Regions from separate parts of the Methylobacterium sp. FW306-05-D genome, predicted to be linked through region 3. Evidence: predicted binding sites of a transcription regulator. Region 3 holds the regulator's gene; each other region holds the start of a gene.
The links. The regulator LexA, encoded in region 3, represses DNA repair genes until DNA is damaged. The targets are predictions, from matches to a motif close to TGTTCNNNNTGTGTTCNG.

Region 1 (2,195 bases), on a different contig from region 3:
GGGCGATCCTTTCGCGCCGGTCTCGCCCTTCGGACCCGTGTCTCCCTTCGGACCCGGCTCACCCTTGGGTCCGGCCTCGCCCTTCGGGCCTGCCTCACCCTTGGGACCCGGCTCGCCCTTGGGACCCGGCTCACCCTTGGCACCCGGCTCGCCCTTCGGTCCCTGGGGACCGGGCAGGCCGGCGACGCCCTGCGGGCCGGCGGGGCCGGTCTCGCCCCTGTCGCCGGTCTCGCCCTTCTGGCCCGTCTCGCCCTTCGGTCCGGGCTGCCCGGCGGGGCCGCAATTGGCGATGACCGCCTCGCGCTCGTCCTCGCCCGCCTTCAGGGTGGCGATGCAGTTGGTGGGCACGTAGGGCAGGCGGAAGACGAAGCGGCCCCGGCTGTCGGCGATGATCGAGATGTCCTCGTCGAGCACCACCACCATGCCGGGCTTGCGCACGCTGCCCGAGATGCGCAGGTCGCCGTTCTCGAAGCGGGCATCGTAGACCTGGATCGGCTGCGACACGGCCTGGGGCCTGCGCGCCTTGGACGCCGCCCTGGCGTCTTCGCCCCTGGGCTGGGCCGCCGTCTGCGCGGCGGCGGGGAGCCCGCCGGCGACGGTGAGGAGGCCCGACAGGACCACGAGGGCACGAGCGAGACGCATGGAGTTCTCCCGGCTGATCCGCGTCTGCTGCGCGGCAGGCGAGGAGTGCTGCCCTGCCGCCGTCACAGGGTCAAGCGTGACCTGAATGCCGCTGCGGCGCCCGCTATCCACAGGCGTCCACAGCCTTCCACAGGCCAAGTCCCTGAGCCCGGGAGAAATTCCGAATCCCGCCGGAAACCGGTTGAGTGTGTTCCTGTTTTGTTCTTAGCGTAGCGGGAAGGAGCGCAGCCGATGAGACAGAGCCCTGAAGATCCTCCCGATGCGGAGACCGAGATCCTGCCGGCGGACCGGCTCGATGCGGATGGGCCGTCCCGGGACACGGCACCGCAGGATTCTCCCCCCCTCGATCTGGCGGCCCTGCGCGACCTCGTGGCCGGACGCGGGGGCGCCTCCGTTCTGCGGGGTGCCCTCCCCTTCGGCATCCACGACGTCGATTCGCGGCTCGCGCAGGGCGGCCTCGCCCTCGGGCAGCTGCACGAGATCGCCCCGGCCCAGGTCGGGGACGAGCCGGCGGCCCTCGGCTTCGCCCTGGCCCTGGTGGCGCGCCACCTCGCCCGGGTACGGGGCGAGGCCCTGCTGGTGGTGGGCCAGGGCCACCCCCTCCCCTACGGACACGGGCTCGCCGGCCTCGGCCTCGACCCGGGGCGGCTCCTGCTGTTCGAGGTCGCCAGCGACGGCGACGCCTACCGGGCCCTGGAGGAATCTCTGCGCGCGCAGGGGCTGGCGGCCGTGGCGGGTCTCGTCGATGCCGCCCTGCCCCTGGCCCAGAGCCGCCGGCTCCACCTGGCGGCCGGGCGGACCGACCTCCTCCTCCTCGTCCTGCGGCCTCCGGAGGCGGAGAGCCCCAACGTGGCCGCGACCCGCTGGCGGATCGCCGCCGGCAAGGCCCTGCGCGACCGCTTCGGCTGCATCGAGCGGCCGTGCTGGCAGGTGACCCTCGACCGAAGCCGCAACGGGCGGACCGGACACTGGCTTCTGGAGTGGGATCATGCCGCGCATCGTTTCGGTCTGGCTGGAGCATTGGCCGGTCACGCGGCTGAGACGGGCCCGGGCACGGACCTGCCCGACCGACGCGTCCAGCGCTCGGGTTGAGGGCGCCCGCGACGACGCTCCGCTCGATGACGGCCCCCTGGTGGTGGCCGCGATGGAGGCCAACGGCCTGCGCTTGGTCGCGGTGGACGCCGCCGCCCGCGCCCTCGGGCTCGAGCCCGGCGAGACCCTGGCCCGGGCCCGGGCCCGGATCGGCACGCCCGTCGCCGTCCATCCCGCCGACCCGGAGGCGGATGCCGCCGCCCTGCACCGGCTCTGCCTCTGGGCCAAGCGCTACACCCCCGTCGTCGCGCCCTACGGCCCGGCGGAGGGCGCCGACGGGTTCGTCCTCGACATCGCGGGGGCGAGCCACCTGTTCGGCGGCGAGGCGCAGCTGCTGGCGGATCTCGCCCGGCGCCTGTGCGAGGGCGCGATCCCGGCGCGGATCGCCCTCGCCGATACGCCCGCCTGCGCCTTCGCCCTGGCGCGCCACGGCGGGGGCGGCTTCGTGGCGCCCGGATGCA
Region 2 (2,195 bases), on a different contig from region 3:
AGGCGAAGGGGCCGAAGGTCACGGTGTCGTGCCCCTGCGCGCGCCCGCCGCCGTCCGCGCTGCGCCGCTTGATGATGTTCGACAGGCGCAGGATCAGTTCGCGCGGCTCGAAGGGCTTCGGGAGGTAGTCGTCGGCGCCGATCTCCAGGCCCATCACCCGGTCGTTGGGGTTCGAGCGGGCGGTGAGCATCAGGATGGGCACCCGCGAGGTCTGGCGCACCTCCCGGGCGTAATCGAAGCCGCTCTCGCCGGGCATCATCACGTCGAGCACCAGGGCATCGAAGACGAAGCACTGCGCCTTGGTGCGGGCCTCCGGGACGTTGCCGGCGGCGGTCACGCGAAACCCCTGCTCGTAGAGGAAGCGCGACAGCAGTTCCCGAACCCGGCGGTCGTCGTCGACCACGAGGATGTGGGGCGCATGGTCGGGCAGCTCGACGTTCGTGCGCGCTCCGGCGGTGCCCATCAGGCGGCGCTCCGTGCGCGCCGGGCCATCAGGCGCTGGACGGCCGCGCGCGCGTCCGGCTCGATCATGCCGAACAGGAAGCTCTCGGCCGAAAGCGGCGCCTCGCCGCCGCGCTCCGAGGCCGCGAGCGCCCGCGCCACCCGCCGGCTCTGCACCCGCATCAGGTCGCCGGCGAGATCCGCCCCGGCGGCGGTGCAGAACAGCAGCCGCTGGCGCCGGTCGCTGGTGCCGGTCTTCTGCACGATGTAGCCCTGCTCGATCAAATCCTTCAGCACCCGGTTGAGGCTCTGCTTGGTGATGCGCAGGATATCGAGGAGTTCGGCGATCGTAAGACCCGGATAGCGGTCGACGAAGTGCAGCACCCGATGATGGGCACGGCCGAAGCCGTACTGCGCCAGGATGCGGTCGGGGTCGCCGACGAAATCCCGGTAAGCGAAGAACAGCAGCTCGATGAGATCGTCTCCGGAGCCGGAGGAGGGCGGCGCGTCGAACTCGGCATCTCGCATCGCGTGGGCAGTCACGTCGGGGGCGACCTCGATTTACGTCAGCGTTGTTGACATGTTCCAGCCCCGTCACCACCCGTCAAGCCTCAGCGCCGGGCGAATCCCCCGGCCCGTGAACCGGTCGCGCCCCACTTTCGCGGTGACGGGCCCGGACCGGACCCGTGGATCGACGGCCTTCCGAAACCGTGAGACACTTGACCACGGGACAAGCCGGCTGCCGCGCCCCCCTGGCAGGAACCGGGATGCGGGCCCCGCGTTCACCAGAACATTTCGTGAACCGGAGAATTCCATCATGGCCAGCACCCAGGCTTCCAAGGCCCAGGATTCCAAGGCCCAGGATTCAAAGTCCAAGGCCTCCGAGTCCAAAGCGTCCGCATCCAAGGCGGACGAGAACCCGAAGACCGATCCGAAGGACGTCTCGAACCAGATCAAGGACCCGAGCCAGTGGACCACCGGCGGTGAGCCGATGACCGGTGCGCAGGCCTCCTACCTCAAGACCCTGTCCGAGGAGGTGAAGGACCCGGAGGCCTTCGATCCCGATCTCGACAAGGCCGAGGCCTCCCAGCGCATCGACGCCCTCCGCAAGGAATCCGGCAAGGCCTGACGGTCGAGGCCGAGGCCGGAACCCGGGCCGTCGGTGTCATCCGGCGGCTCGGACCGGTCGACCGGGGCAGCGTGGACCTTCGGCGATCCGCTTAAGTCCTCCGCAAGGAAGGCCGTCTATCGTCCCGCACGAGCGAATTCGGCGAAAGACGTCACAGGGCCATGACCGAGCTGGACATCAACCACTCCAGGGATCGGCATGGCGCTCGGCCGGTCCCGCGCTTCCGAACACTGGCTCGGCGCTTCCTGAAAGACACGTCCGGCTCGACGATGATCGAGTACGGTCTGATCTTGGCCCTCGTCTTCCTGGCGATCGTGGGCGCATTACGGTTCTTCGCCGACCGGACGAACGGGATGTACGTTTACATCAGTACGGCCTTCAACCGGACGTCCTGACCAGACGGTGACTCATCACCAGGACGCGCGACCTCCTTCACGAACGGGCGGACGAGGCGGTCCAGGACGGCGAAGCGCTGCTCCGGGATGCCGCTCTCCCGAAGATGGACTTGGTCGAGATGCGGGGGCCTCAGTTCGGTATTGACCGCCGGGCCGGTATCGGTCCCGCACATCCACGGCGCCGGATCGCGGATTTCCGCGCCGATCTCCTGCGCCAGGGCCCTCAGCCG
Region 3 (2,195 bases):
GATGGACGCAGCCTTGCCCTCGTCAACGACAAACGGGCGCTTCCGGAAGATTGCGCACGCACCGAGATCCTGATCACTCGGCAAGCCGCGCCACCCGGCTGCGGCGCCGCGTTGATCCTTGATCGGCACTTCCTGACGGCGCACGGTGCGACGGCGATCCGCCTCGCCCGAGATGGACCCATCGTCACCACGGTCAAGCGTCCCGGCGACAGCGTGCCGTGGCGGGCGACACCGCCGAGGAAGGAGGACAACCTCTCGCCCCCTCAGGCAGACCCTTCACCGAATCGAAAGGCGCCCGAGCGCGAGCTTCTGGACTCCGATCCGCCCGGCGACGAACCGAGCGACGGGATTCTTCAGTAACGACGAACGAGGCTGACCAGACGCCCCTGGATCTGGACCCGGTCCGGCCCGAGCACGCGCGTCTCATAGGCCGGGTTCGCCGCTTCGAGGGCGATGGAGGAGCCGCGTCGGCGCAGGCGCTTCAGGGTCGCCTCCTCATCGTCGATCAGAGCCACGATGATGTCGCCCGTATTGGCCGTGTCCTGCTTGCGGATGACCACGAGATCGCCGTCCAGTATGCCCGCCTCGATCATCGAATCGCCGCGCACCTCGAGGGCGTAGTGCTCGCCACCAGCCAGGAAATCCGGTGACATCGTCACCGAGTGGCTCTGCTCCTGAATGGCGGAGATGGGCGTACCGGCCGCGATCCGGCCCATCACCGGGATGGTCACCGCACGCCCGCTCTCGTCGGTGGCCTGCGTCGTCGGCAGGCGGGAGACCGCGGCACCGGCCGGCAGACCCTTGCCCTTGCCGCCCTCGACCACGCTCGGCGTGAAGCGGCGGACCTCGGGTGTAGGAGCGACACGCGGGGCACCGGCGCTCCCACCGAGGCTCTCCGGCATCCGGATGACTTCGATGGCCCTTGCCCGGTTCGGGAGACGACGCAGAAAGCCGCGCTCCTCCAGCGCCGTGATCAACCGATGGATGCCAGACTTCGACTTGAGGTCGAGAGCGTCCTTCATTTCGTCGAAGGAGGGGGGAACGCCGCTCTCGCGCATCCGGAGCTGGATGAACTGGAGCAGGTCCAGCTGCTTACGCGTCAACATGCGGGACACTCTTCGTTGGCGCCGGGGATCGCGGCGAGCGGCATCAGAAACAAAACACGAACACGTTAAACGTTCCGTAAGTGTTCTGCAAGGGTTCCTGCCGAAAGCGCGGGTAGCCCGACGATTGTTCCGGCGAGGACGGGTTTCGCGGACGCCGCCGACCGCCATTTTGAGGGGATCGCTCAGGGTGAATGAGCGCCGTCGAGATCGAATCGAGGTCGGCGCGGTCCAGGCGAACGGAACGCGAAGTCCGCTATCGTTTCCCGCTGCGTTCCGCCTTCGATGCGGCGTCGGTTCCGGAATCGGTGGGACCGCGGGGGTCCTGCCAGAAGGTATCGAACAGCCGCTGCATGGCGCGTGCGTTCTCCTGCTGTACCTCGAGGCCCGTCTGGAACATCTGCTGCATCAGGTCGAAGGGGGCATCCGAGGCCGCCTTGTCCGGCACGGCGGGCGTGGGAGCCGTGAGCCGGGGCTGCGCAGGGCGCGACCGCGCCTGAGGAGCGGGCGGTGTCGGGCTGGTCGCGTTGCCGCCGGACTTCAGGAAAGCCTCCATCATCTGCGACCAGGCATTGGGGGCGAAGCCGAACGGGTTCGCCTCGGCGCGCGGGGCCGGCGCAGGCGATGGAGTCTGATTGATCATCACGTGGACGATTCCGGCCACCACCATGCCGGCCATGACGGGCAGCATCTGCTTTAGGGCCGGCATCGCCACGCCGCTGACTGTCGCGGCCTGCTGCAGCACCGCCTGGCTGAGATGCGTCGACCCGAACAGCTGCTTGACCAGCATGTCCATCGGCGGCGTCGCGCTCGGTGCCGGGGACGCGGTCGGACCGACGAGGTTGAATAGGTGGGCGAAGCCTGTCGGATCGTGGGCGACGTTGCGCTGCAACCCCATGGTCAGGGCCGGCAGCAGCGCCTCCATCGCGCGCAGGCTCTGTTCCGGCGAGAGCCCAAATTGCCGTCCGAATCCCTGCGCGTTGGCGCCCGCCTGCGCCTGGAGGATGTCGAACAGATTGAACATGGCGGCCTCGCGGACGAACAGCGGTTTTCCCGGTTATCGACCCGGGTGTACCGCGCGAAGTCTGTCGC
Region 4 (2,195 bases), on a different contig from region 3:
CATCTGGGCCCGGATGGCGGATTCGGAGGCGGCCTGCGCCGCGAAGGCCGTCGTGATGGTGCGCGTGACCCAGGCCAGCACGCCCGTCTCGAGGACCAGGATGACGGCGTGGAGCACCACGCGCGCGAGGTCGGCGCTGCGGGTGCCGCCGGGGAAGATCAGCGCCGGCATCACGATGTTGAGGGCGAGATGGTGGCCCGCCACGGCCGCGGCGCAGGCCACCAGGATGGTCCAGTCGCACCAGGCCACGATCACCGCCATGCAGGCGAAGAAGTACATGTGCAGGTCGATCTGCCAGGGATGCCCGGCCAGGGCCGAGAGCAGGATCGCCGCCATGCCGATGAGCGAGAGGCTGCTGACCAGCCGCGTCGCCAGCCCGGTCGGCGCGCGCCGCCACGCCAGCGTGCTGAGCCCGGCCAGGAGAGCCGCGATCACCAGGGGTACGGTGAGCCCGTTGCCGGCGAGCCAGGCGCCGAGCGCGATCACCGGCAGGTGCAGCCAGAGGAGGGCGATGAGGAAGCGGCCGAAGGTCTGCCGAAGGGTGTCGAGGTTCGTCATCGCCGGGCTGTGTCCGTTGCGGAAGTCAGGTCTGGGAGGAGGGCGTGCAGGCCGTGGCGAACCGGGCGTCGATCACCAGCCAGGCCCCGGAGGCGTAGAGGCGGGCGACCAGATCGGGCGATCCGGCCCGGACCACGAGGACGTTGCTCCGGCCGCCCAGGCGCAGGACGCTGCCGCCCGCCCGCGCCACGATGGCGGCGGCGTCCGCCCCCGCAGGCGCGATCACCGCCACGGTCTCCGAGGCCGGGAAGGCCAGCACGCCGAGCGGCAGCACCAGGGTCGCGAGCACCGCGAGGCCCCCCGTGAGCCGGCTCGGACGATGGGAGGGGGCGATGTCGGCCACGAGGACAGCAATCCGCTTCGAATCTGTCCTGTGTTAATACGGTGCGATAGGCTAAGAAGGCGTTACGGGCGGTGTTTGGTCCTCGCGCGGCCGCCGCTGTTCTGAATTCCGCGCCGGTCGAGATGTGTCTGCCGCTTCGAGGCGGATGGAAATCCGGACTGCACGGCAGGAGATCGGACGCCCCCCGGCGAGATCTGTGCGGTCCAGGACGAAGACGGACGACAACTGGTCGGAGCAAGCCGTTTCAGGCCGATCTGCTTCGTATTTAGTTTGGTCTCGGCTCCATCCGCGATCCGATGCCCCGGCGGGGTCCGCACCGGAACGCGCATTGGCATAACGCTCCGTTCACGGTATGTCCCTAACGCTCGGAACGGCGCGATGTCCGCGCCCGGAGCCGCGCCCTCATGATCGTGTCCGCATGACCGTTCCCGTCCGCATCCTCGGCATCGACCCGGGCCTGCGGCGCACCGGCTGGGGCGTCGTCACGGCCACGGGCACCAAGCTCGCCTACGTCGATTGCGGCGTCGTCACCTCGGACGGGGACCTGCCCCTCGCCCTGCGCCTGCGCGAGCTCTACGAGGGCATCACCCGCATCGTCGAGGCGTTCCAGCCCGACGAGGTCTCGGTCGAGGAGACCTTCGTCAACAAGGACGCGCAGGCCACGCTGAAGCTCGGCCATGCCCGCGCGGTGGCGCTGCTGGTCCCGGCGCTCGCCGGCATGCCGGTGTTCGAGTACTCGGCCAACCTGATCAAGAAGACCGTCGCGGGCTCGGGACATGCCGAGAAGGTGCAGATCCAGGCCATGGTGAGGTTCCTGCTGCCGAAGGCCGAGTTCAAGGTCGCCGACGCCGCGGATGCCCTGGCCATCGCCATCACCCACAACAGCCATCGTGGCGCCCATGCCCTGAAGCGCCAGCACGTCCCCGTGGCCGGCACCAGCAGCCTGGCGGCGGCCCGCATCGCGGCGGCCCTGGCGCGGGGCTGAACCCCCCCCGATCCATGGCTCCGCGGGCCCCGGACAGGCCGGGCCCTGGACAGTCCGGGCCCGCCCGTGCAGGTCCTCGCCTCGGAACCTGCCGGACGGAGAGCGAGTGGAATGGCCGACCCTGGGGCGACGCGCCCGACGCTGCCGATCGGCGACATCCTGCGCGATGCCGCGACCTCCGGGCTACGCTCGGTCCGCGCCCTCGGTCCGGCCACCACGGTCGCGTTCCTCCTCGTCCTGGCCAAGGAAGCCGCCCACACGCTGATGGGCGATCCGACGCGGCCCGCCCGATTCGAGGAGGACGTCTTC

Region 1: a site for LexA is predicted at 831-848, ahead of AC3WLN_RS07425 (ImuA family protein). Genes of this name have one in related genera too.
Region 2: a site for LexA is predicted at 1,012-1,029, ahead of AC3WLN_RS09025 (DUF3072 domain-containing protein). Genes of this name have one in related genera too.
Region 4: a site for LexA is predicted at 1,244-1,261, ahead of ruvC (crossover junction endodeoxyribonuclease RuvC). Genes of this name have one in related genera too.

Annotation. Positions count from the first base shown of each region.
Region 1 covers NZ_JBYSXL010000013.1:71,399-73,593, forward strand. The annotation lists gene AC3WLN_RS07420 (collagen-like protein) at 1-642, opposite strand, end outside; gene AC3WLN_RS07425 (ImuA family protein) at 874-1,734, shown strand; gene AC3WLN_RS07430 (Y-family DNA polymerase) at 1,631-2,195, shown strand, end outside.
Region 2 covers NZ_JBYSXL010000018.1:40,157-42,351, reverse strand. The annotation lists gene AC3WLN_RS09035 (response regulator) at 1-463, opposite strand, end outside; gene AC3WLN_RS09030 (MarR family winged helix-turn-helix transcriptional regulator) at 463-969, opposite strand; gene AC3WLN_RS09025 (DUF3072 domain-containing protein) at 1,259-1,570, shown strand; gene AC3WLN_RS09020 (Flp family type IVb pilin) at 1,732-1,965, shown strand; gene AC3WLN_RS09015 (SGNH hydrolase domain-containing protein) at 1,932-2,195, opposite strand, start outside.
Region 3 covers NZ_JBYSXL010000005.1:52,813-55,007, forward strand. The annotation lists gene AC3WLN_RS03645 (ComEC/Rec2 family competence protein) at 1-360, shown strand, start outside; gene lexA (transcriptional repressor LexA) at 354-1,106, opposite strand; gene AC3WLN_RS03655 (DUF937 domain-containing protein) at 1,360-2,127, opposite strand.
Region 4 covers NZ_JBYSXL010000009.1:6,979-9,173, forward strand. The annotation lists gene AC3WLN_RS05490 (methyl-accepting chemotaxis protein) at 1-558, opposite strand, end outside; gene AC3WLN_RS05495 (hypothetical protein) at 584-901, opposite strand; gene ruvC (crossover junction endodeoxyribonuclease RuvC) at 1,320-1,886, shown strand; gene AC3WLN_RS05505 (hypothetical protein) at 1,998-2,195, shown strand, end outside.